DNA from 3 places in the Aeribacillus sp. FSL K6-2848 genome. Region 1 is predicted to be linked to each of the others. Evidence: predicted binding sites of a transcription regulator. Region 1 holds the regulator's gene; each other region holds the start of a gene.
What was found. Region 1 encodes Rex, which represses fermentation and respiration genes when NADH is low (regulators of the CRP and FNR family bind a similar motif). Its sites were predicted from a motif close to TTGTGAAATATTTCACAA; they were not measured.
Positions count from the first base shown of each region.

Region 2: the regulator Rex is predicted to act here: its motif matches at 6,431-6,448, upstream of NSS70_RS19470 (AtpZ/AtpI family protein).
Region 3: the regulator Rex is predicted to act here: its motif matches at 9,074-9,091, upstream of qoxA (cytochrome aa3 quinol oxidase subunit II).

Region 1 covers NZ_JBBOQQ010000001.1:435,813-446,556, reverse strand. The annotation lists gene NSS70_RS02285 (hypothetical protein) at 1-161, opposite strand, end outside; gene groL (chaperonin GroEL) at 351-1,973, opposite strand; gene groES (co-chaperone GroES) at 2,027-2,311, opposite strand; gene NSS70_RS02270 (CPBP family intramembrane glutamic endopeptidase) at 2,560-3,291, shown strand; gene NSS70_RS02265 (YdiK family protein) at 3,296-3,499, shown strand; gene tatC (twin-arginine translocase subunit TatC) at 3,592-4,338, opposite strand; gene NSS70_RS02255 (twin-arginine translocase TatA/TatE family subunit) at 4,361-4,534, opposite strand; gene NSS70_RS02250 (redox-sensing transcriptional repressor Rex) at 4,549-5,190, opposite strand; gene NSS70_RS02245 (ABC-F family ATP-binding cassette domain-containing protein) at 5,502-7,424, shown strand; gene tsaD (tRNA (adenosine(37)-N6)-threonylcarbamoyltransferase complex transferase subunit TsaD) at 7,699-8,718, opposite strand; gene rimI (ribosomal protein S18-alanine N-acetyltransferase) at 8,718-9,197, opposite strand; gene tsaB (tRNA (adenosine(37)-N6)-threonylcarbamoyltransferase complex dimerization subunit type 1 TsaB) at 9,167-9,862, opposite strand; gene tsaE (tRNA (adenosine(37)-N6)-threonylcarbamoyltransferase complex ATPase subunit type 1 TsaE) at 9,843-10,319, opposite strand; gene thiL (thiamine-phosphate kinase) at 10,306-10,744, opposite strand, start outside.
Region 2 covers NZ_JBBOQQ010000001.1:4,060,106-4,070,849, reverse strand. The annotation lists gene NSS70_RS19500 (methyl-accepting chemotaxis protein) at 1-396, shown strand, start outside; gene rpiB (ribose 5-phosphate isomerase B) at 413-859, shown strand; gene NSS70_RS19490 (TIGR01440 family protein) at 872-1,420, shown strand; gene glyA (serine hydroxymethyltransferase) at 1,923-3,164, shown strand; gene upp (uracil phosphoribosyltransferase) at 3,353-3,982, shown strand; gene NSS70_RS19475 (S8 family serine peptidase) at 4,158-6,404, shown strand; gene NSS70_RS19470 (AtpZ/AtpI family protein) at 6,588-6,815, shown strand; gene NSS70_RS19465 (ATP synthase subunit I) at 6,818-7,201, shown strand; gene atpB (F0F1 ATP synthase subunit A) at 7,208-7,918, shown strand; gene atpE (F0F1 ATP synthase subunit C) at 7,988-8,200, shown strand; gene atpF (F0F1 ATP synthase subunit B) at 8,481-8,945, shown strand; gene NSS70_RS19445 (F0F1 ATP synthase subunit delta) at 8,942-9,481, shown strand; gene atpA (F0F1 ATP synthase subunit alpha) at 9,497-10,744, shown strand, end outside.
Region 3 covers NZ_JBBOQQ010000001.1:4,124,990-4,135,733, forward strand. The annotation lists gene NSS70_RS19780 (bifunctional hydroxymethylpyrimidine kinase/phosphomethylpyrimidine kinase) at 1-665, shown strand, start outside; gene NSS70_RS19785 (nicotinate phosphoribosyltransferase) at 727-2,193, opposite strand; gene NSS70_RS19790 (glycerophosphodiester phosphodiesterase) at 2,504-3,334, opposite strand; gene NSS70_RS19795 (biotin/lipoyl-binding protein) at 3,628-3,909, shown strand; gene NSS70_RS19800 (TrmH family RNA methyltransferase) at 3,951-4,652, opposite strand; gene qoxD (cytochrome aa3 quinol oxidase subunit IV) at 5,147-5,452, opposite strand; gene qoxC (cytochrome aa3 quinol oxidase subunit III) at 5,454-6,068, opposite strand; gene qoxB (cytochrome aa3 quinol oxidase subunit I) at 6,070-8,010, opposite strand; gene qoxA (cytochrome aa3 quinol oxidase subunit II) at 8,034-8,996, opposite strand; gene nfsA (oxygen-insensitive NADPH nitroreductase) at 9,463-10,212, opposite strand; gene NSS70_RS19830 (BCCT family transporter) at 10,475-10,744, shown strand, end outside.

The sequences.
Region 1 (10,744 bases):
GCATATTCAGGTTTATCATTAAAAAACTCAATCACATTCTTTTTCCATTGTTCGTCTATGTAGGCATGTGCAGCTTTTTCATCATAATTAAATTTCTTTAAAATATCCTCATTCGGCTTAAAAAGTTCTTCTTCCTTATAAGCATATTGACCATCAATCAATAGTTGATAAATTCACCTAGAAGCGTTTCATAATTTCTTATGTTCGCTTTTGTTGTGTTTTTGAATTTCCGATCTTCTAAAAAATCTTGATATGCAAATTTGAGCAACAAAAAAGGACTACCTCCTTTTTATAGGAAGTAGTCCTTACGATTGAATATATTTGTTTCTGTGACTAGTTCACTGCAATTATTACATCATTCCGCCCATGTCAGGCATGCCTGGGTTGCCGTTGCCTTTGTTTTCTTCTGGTTTGTCAGCAACAACTGCTTCAGTTGTTAAGAACATAGCGGCAACGGATGCTGCGTTTTGAAGAGCAGAACGAGTTACTTTTGTTGGGTCAACGATACCAGCTTCGATCATGTTCACCCATTCGCCTGTAGCAGCGTTAAAGCCGATTCCAACTTCTTCTTTTTTCAAGCGTTCAACGATAACAGAGCCTTCTAAACCAGCGTTGTGAGCGATTTGGCGAACTGGCTCTTCTAAAGCGCGAAGAACGATGTTTACACCAGTTTGAACGTCGCCTTCTGCTTCAATTTCAGCAACTTTTTTGTAAACGTTAACTAGAGCTGTACCACCACCGGAGACAATTCCTTCTTCCACTGCTGCACGAGTGGAGTTAAGAGCGTCTTCGATGCGAAGTTTACGTTCTTTCAATTCTGTTTCAGTAGCGGCACCAACTTTGATAACTGCTACGCCGCCAGCTAATTTTGCTAAGCGCTCTTGAAGTTTTTCTTTATCAAATTCAGAAGTTGTTTCTTCCAATTGAGCTTTAATTTGATTTACGCGAGCTGCAATTTTGTCGCTTGCGCCTGCGCCTTCAACAATTGTAGTTGTTTCTTTCGTTACAACAACTTTTGCAGCGCGGCCTAATTGAGAAATAGTAGCGCTCTTAAGATCTAAACCTAAATCTTCTGTAATAACTTCACCATCTGTTAAAATGGCGATATCTTCTAACATTGCTTTGCGGCGGTCACCGAATCCAGGAGCTTTTACAGCTACAGCATTAAATGTACCGCGAAGTTTGTTCACAACTAATGTTGCTAAAGCTTCGCCTTCAACATCTTCAGCAATGATTAATAAAGGTTTGCCTTGTTGTACAACTTGCTCAAGAACTGGCAAGATTTCTTGGATGTTAGAGATTTTCTTGTCAGTAATTAAAATGTATGGATTTTCAAGAACAGCTTCCATTTTATCAGAATCTGTTACCATGTATGGAGAAGCATATCCGCGGTCAAACTGCATTCCTTCTACAACGTCTAGCTCAGTAGTGAAACCTTTAGATTCTTCAATAGTGATAACGCCATCGTTACCAACACGTTCCATTGCTTCAGCAATTAATTTACCTACTTCATCATCCGCAGCAGAAATAGCAGCAACTTGAGCAATTGATTCTTTTCCTTCAATTGGTTTAGAAATTGCTTTTAATTCTTCAACAGCTGTAGCAACTGCTTTTTCAATTCCTTTACGCACACCCATTGGGTTTGCGCCAGCTGTTACGTTTTTAAGTCCTTCGCGGATCATTGCTTGAGCTAAAACTGTTGCAGTAGTTGTACCGTCCCCAGCAACATCGTTTGTTTTGCTAGCAACTTCTGCAACTAATTTTGCACCCATGTTTTCAAATGGATCTTCTAATTCAATTTCTTTTGCAATCGTAACGCCATCGTTTGTAATTAACGGAGAACCGAATTTTTTCTCAAGAACAACGTTACGGCCTTTTGGTCCTAAAGTAACTTTAACCGCATCTGCTAATTTATCCACACCACGCAGCATTGCACGACGTGCTTCTTCACTGAATTTAATTTCTTTTGCCATGTTGCGAAAACCTCCTCAAAATTTAAATTGTCTATGATATTGGGCTGTCTCTATTAGCCGATCACAGCCAAAATGTCGCTTTCACGCAAAATTAAGTATTCTTTGCCGTCATATTTTACTTCTGTGCCGGCGTATTTTGAGAAGATAATGCGATCGCCAACAGCAACTTCAACTGCAACACGTTCACCGCTGTCTAATACACGACCAGTACCAACTGCTACTACTTTACCTTCTTGAGGTTTTTCTTTAGCTGTGTCAGGCAATACGATGCCGCTTGCTGTTTTTTCTTCTGTTTCAACAAGTTCAATTACAACGCGATCACCTAATGGCTTTAACAAGGGAAACAACCTCCTCAAATATCTTTTGAGATTTTCAAAATTTATTCCTTATTCATTATTAGCACTCATTGCTATCGAGTGCTAACACCAATTATTATATTATAGAAACCTCCTCTATTTTTCAAGTCTCTTTTAAAAAAATTTTAACATCCTCCATTAAGTGCTTTCCTTGTCAAAATTGTTTTTCTTTCTTTAAAACATTGTGTGTTAAAATAGTCATATGAATCTTTTATAAAGGAGAACTATTCGTGAAAAAGCAATATTGGTGGATCATCATTACGTACATCATTATGCAGCTCTCATCCTATATTGGAGTTCCCCTTTTTTATGAACTGGGTGTTGGCGACGATGAAAATCTCAATGCAGGACTTTTTCAAGCGCAAGCATATTGGTCGATTACAAGTTTTACTGCTGCGTTCGTCATTATTTTATTTCTCCTTCGTCATGAACGGAAAAATAATGTCCGGATTGAAAAAGCTTCTTTCGGCGAATCTGCCATATGGGCTGTTTTCGGAGTTTTTTTAGCTTTTTTCATTCAAACAATCGTTGGCAATATTGAAATATATGTACTTAAAGTTAATCCGATGTCGGAAAATACTCAAGTTATTATGGATTTAATTGAAGCAACGCCTTATTTGATTATTGTCACATCAATAATAGGACCGATTCTTGAAGAAATTATCTTCCGAAAAATTATTTTCGGGGTGATTTATCAAAAAACGAATTTTTGGATCGGCGCGCTTGTCAGCTCGCTATTGTTCGGCATCGTGCATGGGGAACCTGAACTTTTATTGCGTTATACAGCAATGGGGTTTACGTTCGCTTTTTTATATTATAAAACAAAACGCATATTAGTCCCTATTTTTGCCCATACAATGATGAATACAATCGTAGTCATCATTCAAACAATTTATCATGATGAGATTGAAAACATGATGAAGCAAATGGAACAAATACAAATCATTATTGGAGGCAGCTAAGATTATGAATTTTCATCCCGTTTCCATGGGACTCTTCTATTTTATCATGGGAGTTCTATTTACATATTTAGCAATTCATCATGCTGAAAATGGTATGTGGACAGCTACAAATATGATTTTAATGATTTTAGCCACGTTTGATTTTGCTGTTTCCATCCGCATGTTCACTTTCTCATATAAAATTCGGAAAGCAAAAAACAACCGATGAGGTGTAATGATATTATCCCTCTTGTGTAGACAGTAGGAAAAAAGCCTATACTGTCTTCACAAGAGGGATATGTTTATAACAGCCCATCGGTTTTACTTTTGATCTGATTCTTTTATTTGAGAAGACTGTGCTTTTTTGTAAGCAAATCTTGAAACAATGATACTTATTTCATACAAAATGAATAGCGGAATCGTGACCATTAAATGCGACACAATTTCAGGCGGCGTAATAATCGCTGCGATAACAAGCAATACAAAATACGCATATTTTCTAACCTTTGCCAAAAACGCCGGATTGATGATCCCGAGTCTTGTTAAAAACATAATGACAACGGGAAGCTGAAACAACAGTCCGAAAGGCAATGTTAACTGCAGCAGGAAACGAAAGTATTCATTTATTCCTATCATTTGTTGAATGTTTAAATCATTGGAAAGCCGCCCCATAAAATCGATGACAAAAGGAAACAAAATAAAATAAGAGAAGCTTATTCCTAAAAGAAATAAAGCAACCGACAACGGTATATAGCTTAATGTGACCCGCCTTTCTTTTTCATACAGTCCTGGGCTGATAAACGCCCAAAGCTGGTACAATAAAACAGGGAAAGTTAGAATTAAAGCAATAATAAATGTAATCTGCATATAAACGATCAATGGATCTGCAGGACGAAAAGCATTTAAGGCGAATTGCTTTGCTTCATCAGTTTGCTGTAAAAAAACAATAATTGGCTTCGCTATGAAAAAGCCAGTAATCATAGCAACGAAAAAGAAAACGACTACAATAATCAGCCGTTTTCTAAGCTCCGCTATATGCTCCAACACGGACATTTTTTTTTCGCTCATCATTATTCATCCATTCTTCTTGCTATTCATTTTTCTTGTTTTCTTCATCATCGTCTGCTAAGCCCTTCGTGGCACTTTTAAACTCCTTTAATGATTCTCCTATAGCTTTTCCAAGCTCAGGAAGTTTTTTCGGCCCGAAAACAAGCAGAGCTGCAAATACAATCAACAGCAAGCTTCCAATTCCAATTGTTGGCATTTAATATCGCTCCTTCAATCTTCATTCGAATAATGTTTTAAAAAATATGCAAGAGCCTGAAGTTCAACAGATAGATCGATATGATGAATCCGAATTTTATCCGGAACATTTAAGCGAGCCGGCGTAAAATTTAAAATGCCTTTTATGCCTTTTTCCACTAACCGATCCGTTATTCCTTGAGCGGCGGTTGCCGGGACCGTTAATATCGCAACAGGCACATCATCAGGCAATTCACTTTCTAGCTGATCCAAATGATAAATTGGAACTCCACCAATTTTCATTCCTACTTTTCGTTTATTAATGTCAAATGCAATAACAATTTGTGTGTTGTTATTTTTTGTAAAATTGTAATTTAAAAAAGCTGTTCCCAAATTTCCGACGCCAATGAGGGCAACTTTGGTCAACTCATCTTGGTCAAGCGTCTTTCTAAAAAATGATAACAAATAATTGACATTATATCCATAACCTTTTTTGCCCAGCGCTCCGAAATATGAAAAGTCCCTTCTAATTGTCGCAGAATCTACTTTTACTGCTTCACTCAGTTCTTGAGAGGAAACACGTTGTTTTCCCGAGGCATGTAAATTTTGCAAAAACCGATAATATAGAGGTAATCTTTTTGCAGTTGCTTGCGGTATCTTAGATTGATCTTGATTCAATGCTCATCCCTCGCAATCCAAAACAACCTGACTAATTTTGTTTTTAACTATGTTTTCTAGCAAGCGGCTGCTCGCCTGTATGAAACAATATCAGACTGATAACGCTTCCATCCTGATCTTCTTCTCCGTCTACATTTCTTTTTATTTGTTTTTTCTCCAAACTCTCCTTATATAAAAACTATACACTATTTTTTTATTCGTGTCTTTTGAACGATTGTTACAATTTCTTGTCCTTTTGTTCATCAGGTCAGTTGCCTGCAGTCAAATATATAGGCTACACTTATTCTAGCAAAGATTGAGGTGAACTATGGATGATTTTATTGCAGTTAAACAAAATCACAAAATATTATGGTGCTGACCTTATTTTATCGAATATTAAGCTGGAAATCCAAACAGGAGATAAAATCGCCGTTGTAGGCCGCAATGGAGCCGGAAAATCAACATTATTGAAAATCATTGCCGGTGAAATGCCCTTTGATTCTGGTGAAATTGTGAAGCCAAAAGATTTAACAATCGGCTATCTGGCACAAAACACAGGATTAGAATCAACTAAGTCGATATGGGATGAAATGCTAACCGTTTTTGAAGAGCTGCGGAACATCGAAGCTGAGCTGCGAAATATTGAACAAAAAATGGCAGCTATCTCCTCAGCTGGAGATTCTCATGCTTTGCAAAGCTTAATGAAGGAATATGATTCACTCCAACATTTATATAAAGAAAATGGCGGATATCAATATGAGGCGGATATCCGTTCTGTGCTGCATGGATTAAGGTTTGCTGATTACGACTATTCAACTAAAATTTCGGTTTTGAGCGGAGGACAAAAAACCCGGTTAGCACTCGGAAAGCTCCTGTTGAAAAAACCGGATCTGCTCATACTCGACGAGCCGACAAACCATCTCGACATGGAAACATTAAACTGGCTCGAACAATATTTACAGCATTATAATGGAGCGGTTCTAATTGTTTCCCATGACCGGTACTTTTTAGATCGCGTTGTCAACACTGTTTATGAAATATCACGAACAGTTTGTACGAAGTATGTTGGGAATTACAGCACTTATTTAAAACAAAAAGCGGAAGCGTACGAAAGGGAATTAAAACAATTTGAAAAACAGCAAGAAGAAATCGCGCGGATGAAAGATTTTATTCAACGAAACTTAGCAAGAGCATCGACAACGAAACGTGCGCAAAGCAGAAGGAAAATGCTTGAGAAAATGGAAATACTGGACAGACCCGCTGGGGACGAGAAGTCAGCCAGCTTTTCCTTCGAAATCGAAAAGCAAAGCGGCAATGACGTGTTAAAAGCCATTGATTTGTCCCTTTCCTACGATCAAAAAACTCCGATCGTGAAAAATATTAACTTTTCGATCAACAGGAAGGACTCAATTGCTTTAATAGGGCCAAACGGAGTTGGTAAATCTACCTTATTAAAAACGATCATCAACCGCTTAAAGCCGCTGAGCGGAAAAATTCAGTTTGGATCTAATGTCCAAATCGGATATTATGACCAGGAACAAGCGGATTTGTCTTCATCTAAACGGGTTTTAGATGAATTGTGGGATGACTATCCCGAAAAAACAGAAAAAGAAATCCGAACGGTTTTAGGGAATTTCCTTTTTTCCGGAGATGAAGTGCTGAAAACCGTCTCGTCTTTAAGCGGAGGAGAAAAAGCTCGGCTCGCTTTAGCGAAATTAATGCTAAAAAAAGCTAACTTTCTCATCATGGATGAACCTACGAATCATCTGGATCTCGACAGCAAAGAAGTATTGGAAAACGCTCTGATAAATTTTCCTGGAACAATCTTGTTTGTTTCGCACGATCGTTATTTTATCAACAAAATCGCGACCAAAATTTTTGAATTATCCACGGAAGGCATTGCCGAATATATCGGGGACTATGATTATTACATTGCAAAAAAAGCGGAGATGATCGAGCTTGAACAGTTGAAAAAACCAACTATCGAAACCAAAGAGCAAAAACAAGGAAAATTATCTTATGAACAAGAAAAAATATTGAAAAAAAAGGAACGGCAAAGACAGCGCCGCATTGAAGAACTTGAAAACAAAATAGCAGAAATTGAAGAAGCGATCGCTGAAAACAATGAAATGCTTTGCGATCCAAATATATACCAAGATCATGAAAAAGCTCAAAAACTTCATGATCAAAATGTCATGTTAACGGAACAACTAGATCAGCTGATAGAGGAATGGGAATCACTTCTTTCTGAATAACCGGCTCATGCCGGTTTTTTATTTATTTTGTTTCCTTCAGCATGTTTCTCTCAAACAGTTATCCACATCATTAGTTCCTTATCTTATAATATTTGTCTTATTTGTTCACATTATCCACAACAAACCCCTTTAGTTATCCACATGTTTCACCTTGTTTTTTCTTCTTCTATTTCAATGTTTCGTCTTATTTATCCAAAATGAAGATTTTCTTTGTGGATAACCTGTGGTTAAAACAAAAAAATAGGGCCGCTGTTCATTCGACCCTATTTTGCCTCTATATATATGACGTTAATTCCAATCCAGGATGAGCATTCATACGATAATCACCGAAAATTCCTTTTTCATAAAGTACATCAGCGAAAGCTGCAATCATGGCCGCATTATCTGTGCATAAGGACAATGGTGGAATGACGAGGTCGATCCCTTTTTTCTTTTTGAATGCTTCCTCCATAGCAGTTCTTAATCCTTTATTCGCCGCTACTCCGCCTGATAAAAGAACTTGCTTAGCTTGATACTTCTCACTGGCACGAACAGTTTTTTCCACTAAAACTTCTACAACACTTTGCTGAAAACTTGCAGCCATATCTTTCGGATCTATCGTGATCCCTCTTTGCGCCGCGTTATGAAGAGTGTTAATCACCGCTGACTTCAGCCCGCTGAAACTAAAATGAAACGAGCCTTCTTCAAGCCATGCTCGCGGCAAATCAATGGAAGCAGTTCCTTCATGTGCTAGCCTGTCGATATGAGGCCCGCCCGGATAAGGCAGGTTTAATGTTCGCGCTACTTTATCATAAGCCTCTCCTGCTGCATCATCAAGTGTTTCCCCAATCACCTCAAAACAACCGTGCTCCTTCATATAGACAAGCTCTGTATGGCCGCCGGAAACAACTAATGCAATCAGCGGGAAAGAAAATTCTTTCACAAGACGGTTCGCATAAATGTGTCCTGCAATATGATGTACTCCGATTAGTGGAAGATCATACGCAAAAGCTAAAGCCTTTGCGGCATTGACTCCAATCAATAATGCACCAACCAGCCCCGGTCCTTCTGTCACGGCTATGGCGTTCAAATCGTGATACGAAAGATTCGCCTGTTTTAACGTTTCTTCTAATACGAGAGTAATTTGCTCGACATGATGGCGTGAAGCGATTTCTGGAACGACTCCGCCAAAACGTTTATGGCTTTCAATTTGGGAAGCAACGACTTGTGCAACAATTTCTTTTCCGTTTTTCACAATGGCAGCTGCTGTTTCATCACAGCTTGTTTCAATTCCTAAAATTAATCGATCTTTCATTATAAATTCACCTGCATTAATATCGCATCTTCTTGGTTATCCGTATAATAGTTTTCCCGGATTCCGATTGGTTCAAAATTCAATTTCTTATATAATGATTGCGCAACAGTATTCGAAACTCGGACTTCTAATGTAACGGTTTTGGCTCCTTTTTCTTTTGCTACGTTTAAAACGCTTCTAAGCAGGGTCTCTCCCAGCTTTTTTCCCCGATACGCTGGAGAAATAGCAATATTGGTAATCTGCCCATCATCAACAATCACCCATAAACCGCAATAACCTACAACTTTTCCTTCATATTCTATTACTAAATAAGTAGCAAAATGGTTATGGACCAATTCCCGATAAAATGATTCCTTTGTCCAAGGAACCGAAAATGACAGCTGTTCGATTTCATAAACACGATGTATATCTTCAACTGTCATTTTTCGAACATTTACTTGATTATTAATCATGTTGACGTTTTTTGCTGCTCGATCCATTTCGCTTCCGCCTCTGCTAACCTTAAATAATTTGGCACAAACTGATGAACATTGACTGCTTCTCTAGTCATTCCCAGCAAACCTAGCAATCCCGGACGCGGCTGGTGCAATGACGGATCCCCGATGACTGCCAACTCACCCATTATTTCTTTGATCAGATCTAAATGAAGAGAAACATCATTCCCTAAAAAGAGCACCCGCTTTTTGAGCTGTTTTATTTCATTCAACCAATCTTCTAGCAGAATATTTCTGTCTTCTTTCACACAAAGTATGTTTTCTTTAAATTCATACAGCCCGGTATAAACTCGTCCTCTTCTTGCATCAAATAAAGGGCAAATCAATCCGTCAAAAAAACGCCCGTTCAGCGCAAGCACTTCAAGACTGGAAACGCCCGTTAAAGGAATGTTTCTAGCCCATGCAAGCGTCTTAGCAATTGTTACACCGATTCGCACACCAGTATAAGAGCCAGGACCTTGGGCAACCACAATCTTTGTTAAGTCGCTGGGCTGAACGTGGCACTCTTTCAAAAGATAATCAACTGCCGGCATTGCACGAACAGAATGGTTTTTTTTCAAGTTCGTCATATATTCGCCAATAATTTTAGTTTCGTCTACTAACGCAATGCCTAAACAGTCGTTTGATGTATCAATCGCTAATACCGTCATCAGTAAAAAACTCCTTACACAGCTTAATATATCTTTTTCCCTTCGGCCTAAAAATTAGAGATCTTGTATTGTCCTGAATGTAACGGATGAATACATCCAGTCTTTCCTCCGGCAGTTGATCTTCTATATAATGCGCCCACTCTACAACTGTTACACCGTCTCCATCAAAAAACTCATCAAACCCTAAATCCTCATCGCTATTTTCAATCCGATAAACGTCCATATGATAAAGCGGCAGTCTGCCGTCTGTATACTCCTTCATGATTGTAAAAGTAGGACTGCTCACTGTTCTGCCAATGCCCAAACCTTTTGCCAGTCCTTTCACAAATGTAGTTTTGCCTGCTCCAAGATCTCCTTCAAGCGTAATCACATCGCCCGCTTGTAAGTGCTGAGCCAGCTTCATCGCCATATTCCCTGTCTCTTCAGGATTTGTTGTTTTTATTTCAAATTGATCCAAATGAATCACCTTTTTTAAAATGATTGTAGCCTTTGCTTAATAGCCGTTTGCGAATATTTTTTTCTTGCAAATAAACCGATGGGCTGCCTTCAAATACTTCTCCGATCTTCGTTATGCGTATTCCTTCTTGCTCGCATTTTTTTTTCAATACTTCAAAGGAATGTTTAGAAGTCGTTCCTACCAGTTCAAAATCTTCTCCTCCAGTGATAGCCCACTCAAATTGCTTTTCTAACGGCAATAATTGTATTGAATCACTTAATGGAAGAAGATCTTTATGTACGACGATTTGTACGTTGCTCATGACAGCTATCTCATTCAATTCGCTTGCAATACCGTCACTAATATCATTAAGGCTCGCCCGATCCACTTCAGAAATAATCCTGCCCGCTTTTACTTGCGGCTTCGGACGTCTATGGCGAGATACT
Region 2 (10,744 bases), 3.6 Mb from region 1:
ATTTCCGAGCTGATCTCTAACATTCAAAAAGAAGTAAGCAATGTTGTTGAACAGATTGGAGATCAAGTGAAAACAGCTCGACAAGAAGCGCAAAGAGGGAAAGAAACAGAGAAAATTCTTGTGGAGATGTCGAAATCGATTTTGCATGTTGCCGAAGCGGTTAAGGTGATCAGCGAGCTGATGGACGAACAGCAAAAAAGCATTCAACAAACAGGAGCGCAATCTGAAGAAGTGGCAGCGATTGCCGAAGAAACATCTGCTGGTGCACAGGAAGTGGCCTCATCTGTACAAGAACAAGCTGATAATATTTCTAACATTAATCAATTAACGAGAGAGCTTGAAGCAAGCGCTCAGCAGTTAAAGAAAGTAATCGATCGATTTACTTATGAAAAATAAAAAGGAGGAGCATCTAGTGAAAGTCATAATTGCCTCAGATCACGGAGGGGTCAACATACGTGAAGAAATCAAAAAATTGCTTGACGAGATGAATATCGAATACGAAGATATCGGCTGCGACTGTGAGACATCAGTTGATTATCCTGATTACGCATTGCCGGCAGCTGAACGAGTTGCGAAAGGCGAATTTGACCGCGGAATTTTAATTTGTGGAACAGGGATCGGAATGTCAATAGCGGCCAATAAAGTAAAGGGTATTCGCTGCGCCCTTGTACATGATGTGTTTAGCGCAAAAGCAACCCGGGAGCATAACGACAGCAACATGCTTGCAATGGGTGAACGTGTCATCGGGCCGGGACTTGCCCGCGAAATTGTGAAAACGTGGCTGACAACAGAATATGTGGGAGGCAGGCATGCGAATAGAATAGAAAAAATTTCAAAATATGAAGAAACCCATTTATAAGGTGATGATCGAATGCCGGAATTGCAAAAATACCGGGAACAGCTTTTAACAGTGTTGGCCGATTTTAAAGAAAAAGCACCAATTCAAAAAGGGCAGCTGATTGTCATAGGGTGCTCAACGAGCGAAGTAATCGGAGAAAAAATCGGCACTGCCGGAAATACGGATGTTGCCGAAATGATATTTTCTGCATTATCGGAATTTCAAAAAGAAACAGGTGTAGAGCTCGCTTTTCAATGCTGTGAGCATTTGAATCGCGCTCTTGTCGTTGAACGGGAAACAGCAGAAAAGCGCAATTACGAAATCGTTTCTGTCATCCCAATCCCGAAAGCAGGCGGTTCCATGGCAGCGTTTGCTTATGAGCATATGAGGGATCCGGTTGTTGTTGAATTTATTAAGGCAGATGCAGGCATTGATATCGGAGATACACTTATTGGCATGCATTTAAAGCATGTCGCTGTTCCTGTTAGAAGCTCGGTCAAGCAAGTCGGACAAGCCCATGTAAACTTAGCTTTTAGCCGGCCGAAGCTTATCGGCGGTGCGCGGGCAGTTTATACAAAATAAACATTCGAAGATTAGCAGTGCGAACTTACGTCATGGTTTGTGCTGCTATTTTTTTATAAAAGAAGTGGAGCGGAACGAAAAAATCATGCACATCATTTCTTTGAAGTATAGGGGCCCCTCCATCTTTAGAAATTGTAAGCAAAAGTCGTATCAAACTTTGATGCGATTTTGTTAGTGAAAATACAGGTTGCCGATCATTTCCTGCTTGACGACCCTGTGCATTGAGCTAGGTATAGAAGCTCCGTTGGTCGAGTTGTACAAGACATGATTCATTTTACGAACTGATAGTTTAAGAATACAGGCAGAATCGAGGTTTTAAGAAATTCCGAATTAAAAACTATTCATGCCAAAAAAAAGTTTGGGAAGAATGCGCTTACATAAAAGAAAAGGGTTGCCAAAGGATGATCAATACGGTTATTCTGATTAATAAGTAGATCGGCATGACGATTTTGTCGCTCGCCTGTGCCGTTCAATCGATGAAAGACTAGAGGGGGAACATTTCATGAAATATATTCAACAACAGGATCCTGAAGTATATGAAGCGATGCAGAACGAATTAAAGCGCCAGCGTACGAAAATCGAACTGATTGCGTCAGAAAATTTTGTCAGTGAAGCGGTAATGGAGGCCCAAGGTTCTGTATTAACAAATAAATATGCAGAAGGTTATCCGGGACGTCGCTACTATGGAGGATGCGAATATGTTGACGTTGCGGAAGATTTAGCTCGCGAACGGGCGAAAAAAATTTTTGGAGCTGAGCACGCAAACGTTCAGCCGCATTCCGGTTCTCAAGCCAATATGGCTGTTTACTATGCTGTCTTAAATCATGGGGACACTGTTCTCGGAATGAATTTGTCTCACGGCGGCCATTTAACGCATGGAAGTCCGGTAAACTTCAGCGGAATGCAATTTAATTTTGTTGAATACGGTGTTGATCCTAACACTCATCTTATTGATTATGATGATGTTCGAGCTAAAGCTCTTGAGCATAAACCGAAAATCATTGTTGCTGGTGCCAGCGCTTATCCTCGTGAAATTGATTTTAAAAAGTTTCGGGAAATCGCTGATGAAGTGGGAGCTTACTTAATGGTCGACATGGCTCATATTGCCGGCCTTGTTGCTGCAGGTCTTCATCAAAATCCTGTGCCGTACTCCCATTTTGTAACAACTACGACGCATAAAACACTTCGCGGTCCAAGAGGCGGAATGATTTTATGCAAAGAAGAATTTGCAAAACAAATTGATAAAATCATTTTCCCGGGCATTCAAGGCGGTCCGTTAATGCATGTTATTGCGGCAAAAGCGGTAGCATTGGGAGAAGTTTTACAAGAAGAATTTAAAACATATGCGCAAAACATTATCAACAATGCGAAGCGGCTGGCAAAAAAATTAAAAGAAGAAGGACTGACTTTAGTATCTGGAGGAACAGATAACCATTTGATTTTAGTTGATGTCCGCAACTTGCAATTAACCGGAAAAGTTGCTGAACATGTTTTGGACGAAATCGGCATTACTGTGAATAAAAACGCGATTCCATACGATCCTGAATCGCCTTTTGTTACAAGCGGAATCCGTATTGGAACGGCAGCTGTCACAAGCCGCGGTTTTGGTTTGGAAGAAATGGATGAAATCGGATCGATTATTGCATTTGCATTGAAATTCCATCAAGACGAAGCTAAATTGGAAGAAGCGAGAAAACGGGTGCAAGCTTTAACAGAAAAATTCCCGCTCTACCCAAATTATTAAGGAAATATTGAGTGTTCGAAGCCACATGCTTCGGACGCTCTTTTTTTATTTTAATTTTCTGCCTCTTAAAACTATTTAAAATGGATTTCATCGTTTGGAATGTTGGCGAAAAAGGTTGATGAAAATGTTGAAACTCAAAAATTTTTTCTGTAAAATCTATTGAGGCAAAAGAAAAGGAGATGTGAAACTTGGGCAAAGTGTTTGTATTTGATCACCCGTTAATTCAGCATAAGCTATCCTATATTCGCGATAAAAAAACCGGAACAAAAGAATTTCGAGAGCTTGTGGATGAGATTGCTACATTAATGGCGTTTGAGATAACACGAGATCTTCCGCTGGAGGAAGTGGAAGTAGAAACCCCGGTAGGAGTAGCGAAAACAAAAATCTTGTCAGGAAAAAAACTTGGGGTTATTCCCATTTTGCGTGCGGGGCTAGGAATGGTTGACGGCATTTTGAAACTGATTCCTGCCGCAAAAGTCGGCCATATCGGGTTATATCGGGATCCGAAAACATTAAAGCCTGTAGAATACTATGTAAAACTTCCTTCTGATGTGGAAGAGCGGGATTTCATCGTTGTTGACCCAATGCTGGCTACCGGCGGTTCAGCAGTTGAAGCAATAGAGTGTCTAAAAAAACGCGGTGCAAAAAATATCCGTTTCATGTGTCTAGTAGCTGCTCCTGAAGGGGTAAAAGCAATGGAAGAAGCTCATCCAGATGTCGATATTTACATTGCCGCTCTTGATGAGAAATTAAACGACCATGGCTATATCGTACCAGGTTTAGGAGATGCAGGAGACCGTTTATTTGGTACAAAATAACAGGAGAGGGCGAAGTGAAGTGCCCTCTCTTTCTTTTTAACATAGTATGAAAAATTCATTAATATAAGGAGCAGCATATTCCCGCTCCATCAATTTCTCACTTTTCCCTTAAAACGACTTTTTTCATGCAATAAACTGATGTTCATAGCGAACAATAAGTGCTGAGGTGATAGAAATGGGAAACCCTTCAGTGCGAATTTGTTTGCTTTTTTTCTTCATTTTCCACGTTTTTGATATAACTGCTTTTGCAAAGACCTTCCCCGAACATCCACAAATCCCTGAAGAGAATGCTGATGAACAAGTCACAATGATCATTGTTTTGTCAGATCAGAACCTTTCAAAAATAAAAGAGTTGATTCAAAAAAAATATCCGGAAATAAACATTTGCTGGGAATATAAAAAAACGTTTACCGGATTTTCAGTAAAAGGGAAAAAAAGAGATCTAGATCAGCTAGTAAAAGAGCCTTACATTGAACATGCAGAGCCTGTAACGACTTTTCAAGCAACGGTTGAAGAAAGTGTTCCTTTTATAGGCGGCATCGATGCACGCGGCTATTTTGACGCGAAGGATGAAAGATTGACAGGAAAAGGAGTGAAAGTAGCTGTTATAGATACGGGGATCGACTACAACCACCGAGATTTACAAAAAAATTATCAAGGCGGATTTGATTTTGTAGATCAAGACAAAGACCCAATGGAAACAGTCGCGAAAGACAATTCGAGGACAATTCACGGCACTCACGTAGCAGGAATTATAGCGGCAAATGGAAAATTGAAAGGGGTTGCTCCGGAAGCCTCCATCATTGCCTATAGAGCGCTTGGCCCTCATGGGTACGGGACGACAGACCAAGTTATTGCAGCGATTGAAAAATCGATTGAGGATCAGGTAGATATCGTAAATCTTTCTCTTGGCAATGATGTGAACGGCCCGGATTATCCGACAAGCCTGGCGTTAAACCGAGCCGTTGAAGAGGGGATAACTGCAGTTGTATCAAGCGGAAACTCTGGTCCTAACATTTGGACCGTCGGTTCGCCTGGCACTGCAAGCAAAGCAATTTCCGTCGGCGCATCGACACCGCCGCTTGACGTAAAGTATTTAACCCTTTCAGGATTTCAAAAGAAAATACCAGCTGAATCTTTGTTCAATTCTGCCCCTTGGACAACAATTAGAGGACGGATAGAATATGCAGGTTTAGGTGAAAAAAAAGACTTTAAACCTTCTGTTAAAGGAAAAATAGCCTTGGTGAAGCGCGGGGAAATCACGTTTGCCGAAAAAGCGAAAAATGCAAAATCAGCCGGAGCCCAAGCGTTGATTATTTACAACAATATGAAAGGGAGATTTACCGGCAATTTAGAAGAAAAAATTGACCTTCCTGTTGTGTCCATCTCAAAGGAAGATGGCGAATGGCTGCGCAAACTATTGAACGAAAAATCGTTCATAAAAACAATCATTCGGACAGAACAAGATCGCCTCGCACCCTTTTCATCAAAAGGACCGGTAACAGTCACATGGGAAGTGAAGCCCGATCTTGTCGCGCCTGGTGTAGGCATTGACAGCACAATACCTAAAGGGTATATGGCTCTTCAAGGAACAAGCATGGCTGCTCCGCATATAGCAGGCGCAGCGGCACTGATCAAACAAAAGCATCCAGATTGGTTACCGGAACAAATAAAAGCAGCTATGATGAATACTGCTAAACCGCTTTATAATCAAAATGGAAGGCTGTACAAGGTGTTTGAGCAGGGGGCGGGAAGAATCGATATTTTATCAGCTGTTCAGACAAGAGCTCTCATTTATCCGGCATCTCTATCATTCGGTCAATTTCACAAAAATATCGGCAGGAAAAAGAAAGAGATCACGTTAACTCTTGAAAATCTCTCCGATCAAGAAAAAACGTTTGTTTTTTCGAAACCGCATTATCAAAAAGGGGTTCAATGGCAGCTCCCTCTTTCCGTGAAGGTTCCTGCTAACGGGAAAAGAGAAGTATCCGTCTCGATTGATGTTGCACCGAAATCATTGAGGGAAGGATTGTATGACGGGACTCTTCTTGTGACGGGCGGCAGCCAGACAATCCGCCTTCCATATTTATTCGTTGTTGGCGAACAGAGTTATCCAAAAATCATGGGATTTGAATTTGGTCTTGCCGATCAAGGGAATATGTACCATTATGAACTTTATTTGCCGCAAGGGGCGGATGAATTCGGGATTGCCTTGTATGATCCGGATACTTTAACATTCAAAGGGTTTTTAGACTGGCAAAGAAATATCCCGGGAGGTTTGTTGAAAAGAGATATTTCCGGGCAATTTAAGGACATTCCAAACGGCGTTTACAAAGCGCTCATTTTTGCAAAAAAAGACGGGGAAGAAAGCAGCTATGAAACGACAATCATTTTAGATAAAAAAATATTAAAAAGTCAATAGAAACAGCAAAAATATTTGTGAACAAATTGTGATATTCTTAACAAATAGCTCAACTTTTGAAGTGAAACAGATTGACATTGAATGGTGCCTATTGTATGCTAAACGGGGTGGGATGATAAGGTTTTCAACAGCCTTTTGATATAATAAAAAATAAGGTAATTTTATATTGTGAGGACATACCCAATGCGGCAAAAAGAGCACCATCCGCTCCGAGCATACGCTTTAATGACCGCCATTCTTTCCTATTTGGCAGGATCAGTGCTCGTTGGCATTTTTGCAGGAAGATGGCTTGATCGACAGTTGCATACAGAACCCGTTTTTTTGATCATTGGTCTTCTAATTGGACTGGCTGCGGGAATAATTGCGATGCTGAGATTAGTCCAACATTTTTTTCAGGAGAATGAACGGTAACTATGGATCGTATAGAAAAATTGTTTGTGCGCAGCAAAAAATATTTGCTGTTTTTGCTTGCCATCTATGTGTTAGCGTGGGGGTTTACTCCTTATCAAGATATTTTCCTCGGTCTTGCCCTTGGTACAAGCTTTAGCCTCTATAATTTATGGATACTAGTGCGTAAATCAAAGCAAATACAGCAAGCAATTGAAGAAGGCCGTACAGCACGTTCGCTTGGAACGGTTTCAAGGATGGCAGCCGCAGGATTGGCGGTATTAATCGCACTTAAATTCCCTGAACATTTCCATTTAATTAGCGTGGTTATTGGTTTAATGACAATCTATATTGTCATTATGATAGATTCTATTCTATACATTTGCGGACAAGCTTGGGAAGAGAGGTGAATTTTGTTGGGTCACGAAGCGCCGATAGTAAAATTATTAGGGCTTGAATTTAATTTGTCCAATATTTTAATGATTCTTGTATCTAGCGCAATTGTATTTATCATCGCCGTATTGTCGACCCGCTCTTTGGCAATGAAGCCAACGGGTATGCAAAACTTTTTGGAATGGGTCATGGATTTTGTGAAAAACATTATTAACAGCACGATGGACTGGCAGACAGGCGGCCGATTCCTTACTTTAGGAATGACGCTCATCATGTACATTTTTGTTTCCAATATGCTTGGTCTACCATTCGCTATCGTTGTTGACCATAAGCTTTGGTGGAAATCGCCTACGGCTGATCCTACCATAACGCTGACACTGGCCATTTTAGTCGTCGGTTTATCGCATTATTACGGGATTAAATTAAAAGGCTTTTCCGCCTATGGAAGCGACTTTTTCAAGCCACTGCCGTTTTTGTTCCCGCTTAAAATTATTGAAGAGTTTGCAAACACGTTGACGCTTGGTCTTCGTCTTTACGGTAACATCTATGCTGGGGAAATTTTGCTAGGTCTGCTTGTCAGCTTGGCAACTAGCGGAGCATTCGGCTTCATCGGGGCAATTATTCCGATGATGGCGTGGCAGGCATTCAGTATTTTTGTAGGTGCAATCCAAGCTTTTATCTTTACAATGTTAACAATGGTTTATATGGCGCATAAAGTTAGCCATGACCATTAAAAATAAATGACTTCATCATAATTTTTGTGTAAAAAATTATTTTTAAACAAATAAAGGAGGACTTTATTCATGAATTTATTAGCAGCTGCAATTGCAATTGGTTTAGCGGCACTTGGTGCTGGTATTGGTAACGGACTTATCGTATCTCGTACAGTAGAAGGTATTGCTCGTCAACCTGAGGCGCGCGGTATGCTTCAAACTACTATGTTTATCGGGGTTGCGTTGGTTGAGGCGATTCCGATTATCGCGGTTGTTATTGCATTTATGGCTTTTGGTGCGTAATTTGAAAATTTCAAAAGAGCCTTGCCTAGATTGGTGTTGAAAAAGGCTTTTTAGAAGTGCATGCAATCAATTTGCGTGAAGTCCGAATCGAAAGGACAGCAAGTGAAAAAGAGGAAATGGCGAAGTTATTTAAGCATCTTCGCCATTCCTTTATGTTGTGAATGGTAACAGAGTCCCAATATAGCCGGTAGTTGGAAAACGGAAGTTTTGAAGGGAGTGAAACGAAGCCGTGTTAACAGTTGAATTTGCCCTCGGAGCTGGAGGCTTCGCAGCAGGAGATATGCTCGTTCAGCTCGTTGTATTTTTAGTTTTGTTAGCATTGCTCAAAAAATATGCTTTTGGTCCGCTTATGGGCATTATGAAACAGAGGGAAGAATTTATTGCAAATGAAATAAACGCTGCGGAAGAAAAGCATGCGGAAGCCAAAAAGCTTGCCGAAGAGCAGCGTGAGCTATTAAAGCAAGCCCGCATCGAAGCACAGGAGCTTGTTGAAAATGCGAAAAAACTCGGCGAACAGCAAAAAGAAGATATCATCCAAGCGGCTCGTGCGGAGGCAGAAAGACTGAAAGAAGCAGCCAAGAAAGAAATCGAACACGAAAAAGAGCAAGCCGTTGCTGAATTGCGTAATCAAGTGGCATCATTATCCGTTCTTATTGCTTCTAAAGTGATTGAAAAAGAATTGAATGAAGCTGAGCAAGAGAAGCTGATCAATGATTATATTAAAGAGGTAGGAGAACAGTTATGATTGGCGGAGTGGCAAAGCGCTATGCGTCAGCTCTTTTTCAAATTGCAAAGGAAAAAAATCAAGTGAAGCAGTTTGAAGAAGAATTGCGGATTGTAAAGCAGGTGTTTATTGAAAATCAAAAATTGCTGCAAATTTTAGAGCATCCGAAGGTGTTGCTCGAAAATAAAAAATCATTGGTCAATGAAGCGTTTTCTTCATTGAGTGCTGAAATTATCAATACTCTTCTTCTGCTTATCGATCGCCATCGCATCCGCTTAGTTCCTGAACTTGTAGATAACTTTGTGGAGCTTGCAAATGAAGAACAGCAAACAGCAGAAGCAACGGTTTACTCCGTCCGTCCGTTGAAGGATGAAGAAAAGCAGGCTCTTTCAGAAGTATTTGCGCAAAAGGTCGGAAAAAAATCGCTTAAAATCACAAACGTCATTGATCAGAACTTAATTGGCGGACTGAAACTTCAAATCGGCAATCGTATTTTTGACGGTAGCATCAAGAGTAAGCTCGAACGCATCGGGCGGAATTTAGCGAAAAGTTCGTAGATAGGGGTGAAACTCATGAGCATCAAAGCTGAAGAAATTAGTGCACTGATAAAAAAGCAAATTGAAAACTATCAGTCTGAAATAGAAGTTAGCGATGTCGGCACAGTTATTCAAGTAGGTGACGGGATCGCACGTGCTCATGGCCTCGACAATGTCATGGCCGGTGAGCTTGTCGAATTTTCAAACGGCGTTATGGGATTAGCCCAAAACCTTGAAGAAAATAACGTCGGTATTGTTATTTTAGGCCCTTTTAAAGACATTCGTGAAGGCGATGAAGTGAGAAGAACAGGACGGATTATGGAAGTTCCTGTTGGAGAAGAGCTGATCGGCCGCGTTGTAAATCCGCTTGGACAACCAGTGGACGGGTTAGGCCCGATTGAAACAACAAAAACACGTCCGATTGAAAGCCCTGCCCCAGGCGTCATGGACCGGAAATCTGTTCATGAACCGCTGCAAACGGGTATTAAAGCGATCGACGCTCTTATCCCAATTGGCCGCGGACAACGCGAGCTCATCATCGGTGACCGTCAAACAGGTAAAACACAAATTGCGATCGACACAATCATTAACCAAAAAGAAGAAAACATGATTTGTATCTATGTTGCGATCGGACAAAAAGAATCAACAGTTCGAAATGTTGTTGAAACACTCCGTAAACACGGTGCATTAGATTATACGATCGTTGTAACGGCATCTGCGTCTCAACCGGCTCCATTGCTTTATTTGGCCCCATATGCCGGTGTATCTATGGGCGAATATTTTATGTACCAAGGAAAACACGTCCTTATCGTATATGATGATCTTTCAAAGCAAGCTGCCGCTTACCGTGAGCTTTCTCTATTACTACGCCGTCCACCTGGACGTGAAGCGTTCCCTGGGGATGTCTTTTACTTGCACTCCCGTCTATTGGAACGCGCAGCAAAACTTAGCGATGCAAAAGGCGGCGGATCTTTGACGGCATTACCATTTGTTGAAACGCAGGCTGGCGACATCTCAGCTTACATTCCTACGAACGTAATTTCCATTACAGACGGACAAATTTTCTTGCAATCTGACCTATTCTTCTCAGGTGTGCGCCCTGCGGTAAACGCCGGATTGTCCGTTTCCCGCGTCGGCGGTGCAGCGCAAATCAAAGCGATGAAAAAAGTTTCGGGTACGCTTCGGTTAGACCTTGCGGCATACAGAGAGCTTGAAGCATTCGCTCAATTCGGTTCAGATCTAGATAAAGCAACTCAGGCGAAGTTAAACCGCGGTATGCGTACA
Region 3 (10,744 bases), 3.7 Mb from region 1:
GATGGCAGCATCAAGTATTCCCTATTGAAATCGATACCATAAAGGCCCAGCTCGCAACGATTATAGAGGGAGTCGGTGTAGATGCCATGAAAACCGGAATGCTCCCGACAGCAGAAATTGTCGAGCTGGCAGCAGATACAATTAAAAAATATAATTTAAAAAACACGGTCATCGATCCTGTCATGGTATGCAAAGGGGCAGATGAAGTGCTTTATCCCGACCATGCGGAAGCGATTCGCAATTCTCTGACAAAAGTCGCGACGGTTATTACTCCAAATCTCTTTGAAGCAGGGCAATTGAGCGGGTTAGGTACTATTCAAACGGTCGATCAAATGAAAGAAGCAGCTGCCATTATTCATGATCTTGGTGCAAAATATGTTTTGGTGAAAGGCGGCGGAAAGCTTGAGCATAAATATGCTGTTGATGTTTTATATGACGGAAAGGATTTTGAAATCCTAGAAGGCGAACGAATCGACACAACCTATACACATGGTGCTGGGTGCACATATTCAAGCGCGATTACAGCTGAACTAGCAAATGGCAAAACGGTTAAAGAAGCCGTTTATTCCGCCAAAAAGTTTATTACAGCAGCCATCCGCCATTCCTTTCCTTTAAATCAATATGTCGGCCCAACTTGTCATGCCGCATTAAGATTATACGAATAAATAATAGAGCCGAATCGATTAGCTCACGACCATTGTGGCTGTTCGTTCGGCTCTTTTCATGTTAATAATCCATATTTTTAACTTTTTGCTTTACTTCCTCAATATTTCTCATTTTATTTTCCCAGCACAATTCGCTCAGATCAACAGGGTATTCGGCAGGATTTAAAATGCGTTTATATTCATCCCATAACAGCTCCAAATTTTCTTTTACATATGACCGGATTTCTTCCAATGAAGGACATTCATACGTAAGCTCGCCATCAACAAAAATATCGTGATGCAAATCCTTTGCCGTAAAATCGGTTACATATTTTTTGATAAATGTATGGACAGGATGGAACATTTTCAGCCGCTTTTCTTTTTGCGGCTGTTCAAAATGTAATGTAATATAATCTCCTTCAGCCCTCTTATCCTTGTTGTTGATAATTCGATATACATTTTTCAAGCCTGGTGTTGTCACTTTTTCCGGATTTGATGAAATTTTTATTGTATCGACTAATTTGCCGTCGTCCCCTTCAATGGCAACCAATTTGTACACAGCTCCCAATGCAGGCTGGTCGTAGGCGGTAATCAGCTTCGTTCCAATTCCCCACACATCGATTTTCGCTCCTTCAGCTTTTAAATTGACAATCGTATGTTCATCAAGATCGCTCGAAGCTATAATTTTTGCGTTATGGAAACCAGCATCATCAAGCATTTTTCTCGCTTTTTTGGACAGATAAGCCAAATCCCCGCTGTCAAGGCGAATACCGATAAAATTAATTTTATCGCCAAATTCTTTTGCAACCCGAATGGCATTCGGAACACCGGAGCGAAGCGTATCATATGTATCCACCAAAAAAACGCAGTCTTTATGAGTACTTGCATATTTACAAAATGCAACATATTCATCACGATACGTTTGAACAAATGCATGTGCGTGGGTTCCGGAAACAGGAATTCCGAAAATCTTCCCTGCTCGGACATTGCTTGTCCCATCAAAGCCGGCAATATAAGCTGCACGGGTTCCCCAAATAGCTGCATCCATCTCATGGGCTCTTCTTGTTCCAAATTCAAGCGCTGATTCATTTCCAATAATTTGTTTAATTCTTGAAGCCTTTGTTGCGATAAGCGTTTGATAGTTCACAATATTTAAAAGAGCTGTTTCAATAAGCTGCGCTTCCCCTAGAGGGGCTTCCACACGTAAAATCGGTTCATTTCCAAATACAAGCTCTCCTTCTTTCATGGACCGAATCGTGCCGGTAAAACGAAGGTTCTCCAAGTAACGGATAAAATCTTCTTTGTAATTCAGCTCTTCCCTTAAATAAGCAAGGTCCTCTTCTGTGAAGCGGAAATTTTGTATATAATCAATAATTCGTTCCAGGCCGGCAAAAACAGCGTAACCGCTCCCAAAAGGAAGTCTTCTAAAAAACAACTCAAAAACTGCCTTTTTTTGGTGGATGTCATCCCTCCAATACGATTCGACCATGTTGATTTGGTATAAATCGGTATGGAGCGTCAAACTATCATCATTATACATTTTCATCATCATGAAACCCCCATAATATTTAATCGCTGTCTGTTCCATACGGAATGTTGAAATGTCCAAGAGGCCCATTTGTGTCTAGCGGTGATGACAGATGGATGAAGCCTGTTCAGCAAAAATTTGAAACCTTTCAGAGCAGGCATCCCCTTCAAGCTTCCTTGCAATCTATCAGATCTTTCTAACGGGCTTAATCGTTGAAACAAATCTCAAGGACGAATCTCCATTATATTATGAAAGCACTAACCGTATTGTACTCCTTTCTATACCGTCATTCAATATTTGCCAAAATTAGTGTCCATTTTAAAAGCCGAAATTACCTAATCCTGCTTCTTTTACTATAAGAGGGCGATTTTGGCAAATTTGTCAAATAATCGGGATAATCCGTAATAATTCCATCGACATTCATGGCCATCAAATGTTGAATATCGTGTATATCTCTAGCTGTATAAGGCATAATTTTCATGCCGCTCTGATGAATCATATAAACTAATTTAGGGGTTACAAGCGCTTTATTCGGATTGATATATGTCGCAAATGCTGCATATTGCTGTAAATGCTCCTCCGTAATAGCGCCATGTCTATATCCGATGAGCACTCCAAGAGAAATCGAAGGCAAGACACTGTGGAATTCCTGTAAAAAAGCGGTATCAAAGGATTGAACGACCACATTCAGTTGCTGATCCCCTTTTTCGATCAGTTCTTTTGCCAACCTCTCTACAATGCCGAACTGCTTTTTCGGTTCTTTAACTTCTATTAAAAAATTGATCTTCCCCCTGTATTTCTTAAGGACATCGCATAAAAGGGGTATTTTTTCTCCGGAAAATTTTCGATGAAACCAGGCTCCAGCATCAAATTGTTTTAGTTCTTCATATGTGAAATTTTTAACTAAACCTGACCCGTTTGTTGTACGATCAATCGTTTCATCATGAATAACGGCGAGCAACCCGTCTTTCGTCATCCGTACATCCAATTCTAAATAATCCGCCTTCATGTCAATAGCGAGATCAAAGGCTGCAAATGTGTTTTCCGGAGCATATCCAGATGCTCCCCGGTGTGCGACGGCAATTGTTTTGTTGGGCTCTTTTTGAAAATGAAATATTTTATAAAAAAAGCGGTGAACATAATAACGAACATAATCAAGCATGCATAACCATCCCCGTTTTTTTAGATTTATACTAAATAATAATCACTTACATTAATTTATAACATTTTTTTTACAATTTTATTTTTCTTTTGCAGGATATTTCGTTTTGGAATAGAATAGTATTTAGAATATAAAAAAATTTTTAATTAACGCATCTTACAACACACCATTGTTTCCAGCCTGCACCTCATGATGAGAAGTTTTGGCCAAATCTCCTCTTCATAACACCCATTTCGCTTTTGTCCCGGATTATGCCCTATGCAAAAAATCTTAAGTTCAAGGAGAGTGATGGGATGATTAGAAAAGACGTGATGACAAAAACATGGGGAAATAAAGAAATTGTGACAAGTCCGTTTTATGGTGTCATAAAAAAAATTATGACCGAAGCAAAAAACCGGATTTATGAATGGGAACCGTTGTTTACCATTCAAACGGATGAGGGTACTCTTGTCCAAATCAGCGTCGGTATTGGAGGAATCATTGACAAGCTGTTCGTCAAAGAGGGAGATCGGGTTATTCCTGGAGCAGTCTTAGCATATATTGATGAAGATTTAATAGTCACTGGCAGCGATTAAGAATTAGGACCCCTAAGAAGAAAAAAGGGGTCCAGTAATAGCTACTTGTATTGAGCAACAATTTTTCTCAACCGGTTATTTAACGATTTAAGCATCCAATCCCGAAAGATCTCCTGTTTTTCTTCCAATGTTAAATAATACTCGGCGCCAGCTCTCCCCTTTGCAAGATCCGTTATATGTTTAATTGACAAGGCAGCAGCAACGGAAATGTTTAAGCTTTGCACAAATCCTTTCATAGGAATTACAAACGTTCTGTCAGCCATGTCAACCGCCTCTTTTGAAACACCGCTATGTTCATTTCCAAAAACAAGGACAGTCGGTCTGCTTACATCAAGCTTTTCAAGAGGAACAGCCTGTTCACTCAAATGGCTAACATATATTTGATATCCTTTCTTTTTTAATTGACTGATGGCTGCACTAATATCTGATTGATAATCAATTGTCAGCCATTTGTCTGCACTTTTCGTCACCAATTCATTAGGGGCAAAAGGCGCTCTTCCGGTGACAACCGTTACATTCTGCACGCCAAAAGCTTCGGCAGAACGAAGAACAGCCGCTTGATTATGGCCGTCATCCACCGCTTCCAACAATATGGATACGTAACGAGTCCGTTCCTTCAATACCTCATATAAACGATTCAGCCTTTCCGGCACAATCATATCAAGAATTTGGCGATCCTCATCATTTACAATCTTCTCTTTCAGCAATAATTCCACAATATTATTTTCTTTATTAACATTCACATCCCTTTACCTCCTTGAAAGCACGTGCGGGCAAGAAGATCGAACGTTCTCATTTATTATACGTCTTCTCCAAAAAAAATCTACCTCCTATAGCTGGAAACGTTATAGATCAGGTTAAATATAAACAGTTTATCCACATTATCTTTGTACTGTTTCGTTCGTACTCATTGGGCAAAAACAACAAAGTATCAAAATTTGTTTTTTTAAAAGAAGAGAATTTCCGCAAAGCTTCTTTGTATATATCAACGGATATTCACAGGAAATCCCCCTAATATAAACAGCTTTTACACATATTTTATCCACATATCCACATTAGCTATCCACATTTCGTATTGGCACATTTGTTCCCTACTACATATATGATTAAATAATTCACATTTGTTGATAAACTTATCCACTTATGCACAGCTTACAAACGGAAAACACTCAATTGCTTGTTTTGAACAAAAAAATCCCGAAAAGAGGTTTCGTAACCTTTTTTCGGGACGCTTATGTTAATAGTGATGTTGATGGCCTAAGGACATAACCCATATAGACCCTGCAACAATGACAATTGCGATATAGATCCCGTAATAAATCATTGTTGCCTGCCAAGAACCGCTCTCTCCTTCTTTCATATGCATGAACAGCAAAAGCTGAATAAACGCTTGGCAAAATGCTAAAACGACAATTAATGTAATAATCGTATTTGTCGGCAGATCGGTTGAAAATGTAATCCACACCGCCAATAACGTCAATATTATGGACAACAAAAACCCGAAGACATGCTTCCAAGGAAATCCTTTTTCGTTTTGTGCCAAGTTAACTCACCATCCCTGTCAAATAGACGAGTGTGAAGAGGAAAATCCAAACGACATCAAGGAAATGCCAATATAGACTTGAAATAAACACTTTTCTTGCCGTATCCGCGTTAAGGCCTCTTTTCAGCACCTGCAAAATGATAATCAAAATCCAAAATATCCCGATCGTAACATGAAGCCCGTGCGTTCCAACAAGAGCGAAGAAGGATGAAAGGAACGCGCTTGTTTGCATTGTTGCACCTTCATGAACAGCATACAAAATGAACTCTTCTATTTCAAAGTACAAAAAACCGATTCCCAACAATATCGTAACAATCAGCCAGCCGATCATACCGGCTTGCTTGCCTCTTCGCATTTCATAAACGGCAAGACCGCAAGTGAAGCTGCTTGTAAGCAGAAGAAAAGTTTCAATCAAAACTGTTTTCAATTCATACAATTCCTCGGGACCTGGTCCGCCCGCTGTTCTGGAGACGAGCACAAGATACGTAGCAAAGAGGGTGGCAAACAGGGCAAGCTCTGCCCCGAGAAAAATCCAAAAACCTAAAATATTTAATTGATTTTGTTTCGTTGAATACTCAAGTGGAAGATTCGATTGTTTTGGAGCAATTTCCGACATGTTACTCCCTCCCTGCTTCCGTCTGTTTAATTTCTTCGACCGGCACATAGTATCCATCATCATATTCAAAAGAGCGCAAAATCATGCAGATGATAACGCCGATCAATCCGATGATCGCAACCGGCATCCATTCGAAAACTAAACCGAAGCCGGCTATAAAGAAGAAGATCGACATGATGAAAGGCCGCCCCGAATTTGATGGCATATGGATTGGTTTATATTCCGGCTCCTCTTCTTCTTTTCCTTCTTTCCGTTCCTTCTTCATCATCCACCAAGCGTCAAGACCTTTTACCTGCGGTGTTACGGCAAAGTTGTAATGCGGTGCAGGCGACGGAATAGACCATTCCAGCGTCCGGCCATCCCAAGGATCTCCCGTGAGGTCACGCTCGCCTTTAAAGTACGTGTACACAACATTAATACACAGGAAGATAAAGCCGATTCCCATCATAACTGCGCCAATAGTCGAAATGACGTTTAATTCCGTCCAGCCGGCATCTGCCGGATATGTGTAAATTCTTCTTGGCATGCCCATAAATCCTAAAACATATTGCGGCAAGAAACATACATTAAAGCCAAGGACGAAAAACCAGAACGTAATTTTGCCGAGCTTTTCATTTAAAATGACGCCAAACATTTTCGGATACCAATAATGAAGCGCTGCAAAGACAGCAAAGACCGTACCGCAAATTAACGTATTATGGAAATGGGCTACAAGGAAATACGTATTATGATATTGGTAATCGGCCGCAGCCATCGAAAGCATCACACCTGTAACCCCGCCGATGACGAAAGTTGGAATAAACGCCAAAGACCATAGCATCGCAGATGTGAATTTGATTCGACCTTTATATAAAGTGAAGAGCCAGTTAAAGATTTTTACCCCTGTCGGTATGGCTATCGCCATCGTCGATACAGAGAAAAATGCATTAACCGGGGCTCCTGAACCCATTGTGAAAAAGTGGTGCACCCAAACGAGCATACTTAATACAGAAATCGCCACCATGGACCAAACCATGGCTGTATAACCGAAAAGACGTTTTCTTGCAAACGTTGAGACAACTTCCGAAAAAACCCCAAACGCTGGCAAAATGGCAATATACACTTCCGGGTGCCCCCAAATCCAGAACAGGTTCGCCCAATGCATTGGCACTCCATCGCCTGAAAGCGTAAAAAAGTGAGTGCCAAATATTCTGTCCAACGTCATTAATGCTAAAGCAACCGTCAATACCGGAAAAGCGAAAACAACCAATATAGACGTAATAAGTGTTGCCCATGTAAACATCGGCATGCGCATTAAAGTCATTCCAGGAGCTCTCATTTTTAGAATCGTTACAATGAAATTAATACCGGAGATTAATGAACCGATCCCTGAAATTTGCAATCCTAATAAATAATAATTTTGGCCCGGCCCCGGGCTGAGTTCATTTCCAGCAAGAGGCATGTATGCCGTCCACCCTGCATCCGGTGAGCCGCCGATCACAAATGAAATGTTGAACAGCAAGGCGCCAAAGAAAAACGTCCAGAAGCTGAGTGCATTCAAATACGGGAACGCCACATCTCTAGCTCCAATTTGGAGAGGAACTGCAATGTTCATGATCCCGAATATGAACGGCATTGCCATAAATAAAATCATAATGGTTCCATGTGTAGTGAAAATTTCATTATAATGCTGTGAATCTAAAAACGTATTATTTGGCACTGTCAATTGGGCGCGCATTAAAAGTGCGTCTACGCCCCCTCGGAATAGCATTAATACGGCGGAAATAATATACATAATCCCTATTTTTTTATGGTCAACAGTCGTTAGCCACTCTTTCCACAGCCATTTCCATTTTTTAAAATAGGTTAATACAAAAACGATACCAATAATTGTTAATACAATGGCTGCATCCGCCATATATATAAGGGGTTCGCCGGTAACGAAAAATTCATCCCATTTCACAGCACGTTCCTCCTTCCTTCCGATTAATGTCCTTCGTGCTGATGGCTTTCATGTTCACGATTATCATGATGATCAGATTCAACTTCCTCCAATTTTATGGTACCGTGCTTTTCTTTTGCAGGGATATTGTCTAAATGCTCACCTGGTTTCGCAAAATCAACCCACGCCAAGTGTGTTCCAGAAAAAGTCAATTTATCTTTTAAAACTCCGACTTGGATGATTTCGTTAAATTGTTTTTTCGTCAGCAATGGAGCTGATGCTTGTGTTTCTTTCACCCATTTATAAAAATCTTCTTTTTCCATTGCGTTCACATCAAATGTTTGATGGGCAAATCCTTCTCCTGTAAAATTTGAATTCCGCCCTTTAAACGTACCGACATGATCAGCCTGCAAATAAAGAGTCATTCCCATTCCAGCCATATTATATTTTTGTCCGCCCAACTCTGGAATCCATAAAGCGCTCATCCCGCCGACAGCTGTCAATTTAAATTCAACTGGAACATCTTTTGGAATGTTGACATAATTGACTGTTTCAATATTTTCCTCCGGATAGCTGAAAATCCATTTCCAATCGGCTGCTGTCGCATGAATGACAATTGGTTCAACTCCTCTAGATTCCTTCGGCGGTTTTTCAAGCTCAAAAGTCGCCTTAACCGTTGGTATCGCCAAAGCAATGACAATCAACACAGGAATCGCCGTCCAAACAATTTCAAGCACTGTATTCCCATGCTGTTCGGGCGGTTCATAATCCATATTGTCAGGTCTTTCCCTGTATTTCCACAAAATAATCGCAAACAATGAAAAAATGACGACAATAATCAAAAGCATAAATCCAACAGACCAAAGGATTAAATCTTTTTGAACAGCCGCTACCGGCCCCTTTGGATTTAATAAGACAAACCGTTCGCTGCATCCTGATAGCAGGAGCAAAACGGATAATGGCAAAACTTTCATAACCAACTTCAGCCAACTTGGTTTGGCCGGCATTGTGATCCCCCCTAGGATTTTCAAAAATGTGCCAAAAAACGTCAACCATTCACTTTGAAACAAAAATCATCTGTTGTAAGTGAACTTTATCACAAATTTATGTAAAAAAACTTGAATTCAATAAACAGTCAATAAAAGATTAAAATTTTGTAAAAAAATCGCCATCAATCCGACACAAAACAGGAAATCATGTGAATCGAAAGGAATGATTGCCTCTATTGCTAATAGACGCATAAGAAAAACCGGGCGAAAAACATCAACGCCCGGTTTTTCTATTCGCACACATCGGTCTTTTTGTTTTCTACATACTATACGATCGGAAAATCAGCTAATTTCTAAATCTATCCATTTTTAACAAAAACGGATAATCTCATTGTTTCCATGTTCCCAAAATTGATTTCCATTTATTTCATCAAACAATTTGTCCATACCGCAACAGAGACAACTTGGCAAGAAACTGTTCATATTATTTTAAGTTATAGCCTTTTCTTTCCACAAATTGTTTCATATACATTCTCACCGGATTTGAAAGAGCGCGAGCCATTTGCCCTGTCCAAGTATCTTTGCGGACACCATTTGTACGTTTTTCATAATATTTGGATACTATTTGATTATATTCAAGAAGCCCCTGTTTATATATTTCTTCGTTTTGCTCATATTCTTCCTCATGATAAACATGATGTAAAGGCAATCGGGGTTTTTTTCCGGTATCAACGGCCGGATAGCCGACCGTTATGGCAAAAAGCGGGATGACCCGATCAGGAACTTTTAGCAGCGCCGAAACATCCTCTAAATTGTTGCGAATTCCGCCAATATAACAAATGCCAAGCCCCATGGACTCAGCGGCTAATGCAGCATTTTGCGCGGCCAATGCCGCATCAATAAGCGCAACCATAAATTTTTCTGTGCTTTCCAAGGATACCGTCACGTCTTTATCTTCCATTTCGCCTATTAGTTCGTGCCGGTGCAGATCTGCGCAAAAAACAAATAAATGGCCGCTTTTTTCCACATAGTCTTGGTTCCCCGCCAGTTCCGCAAGTTTTTTTTTCGTTTCCGGATTTTTCACCCCAATGATTGAGTAAGCTTGTATGTAACTTGAAGTCGAGGCCGATTGGGCACATTCCACAATTAAGCGTATTTGTTCATCCGTAAGCGGCCGATCTTCAAATTTTCGAACGGATCGATGGTTTAAAATGGTTTCGATCACTTTATTCATCATCATCATCCTTTCTTTTATATTCTTTTCTCAAAGTTTAACTTTTTTAGACGCCCATTTCATCGATTTTGTTTTTCGGCCAAGCAAAATGTGAAACGTAAGGATTTGGCCGTAATCGAGAGCATTTATAAGGATTTCTTATAAAAAATAAAATAAATTGAATAAAAAAGCTTATTACGACAAATTAATCTGAAAAATTAAACTTTCTATCAATTTTGTTTAAAGATATAATAAAATGTAATCTTTTTTAAAGGGGGATTTGATGAAGAATCGAAACATTATGGATTGGCCGACCTTTATCGGGGCGCTGCTTTTGCTGTTAATTGTAGCCGCTCCATTAGCAGTATTCCCTGAACAAGGCGAAGCCATTGTATTAGCTGCCAGCAGCTTTTTAACACAAAAATTTGGAATATTGTATTTAATCATGGGTGCAGCAGTATTGATTTTTATTCTTTATGTTTCTTTTAGCCGATACGGAAAAATCAAACTGGGGGATCCTTTAGAAAAGGCTGAGTTTCCGACATTATCTTGG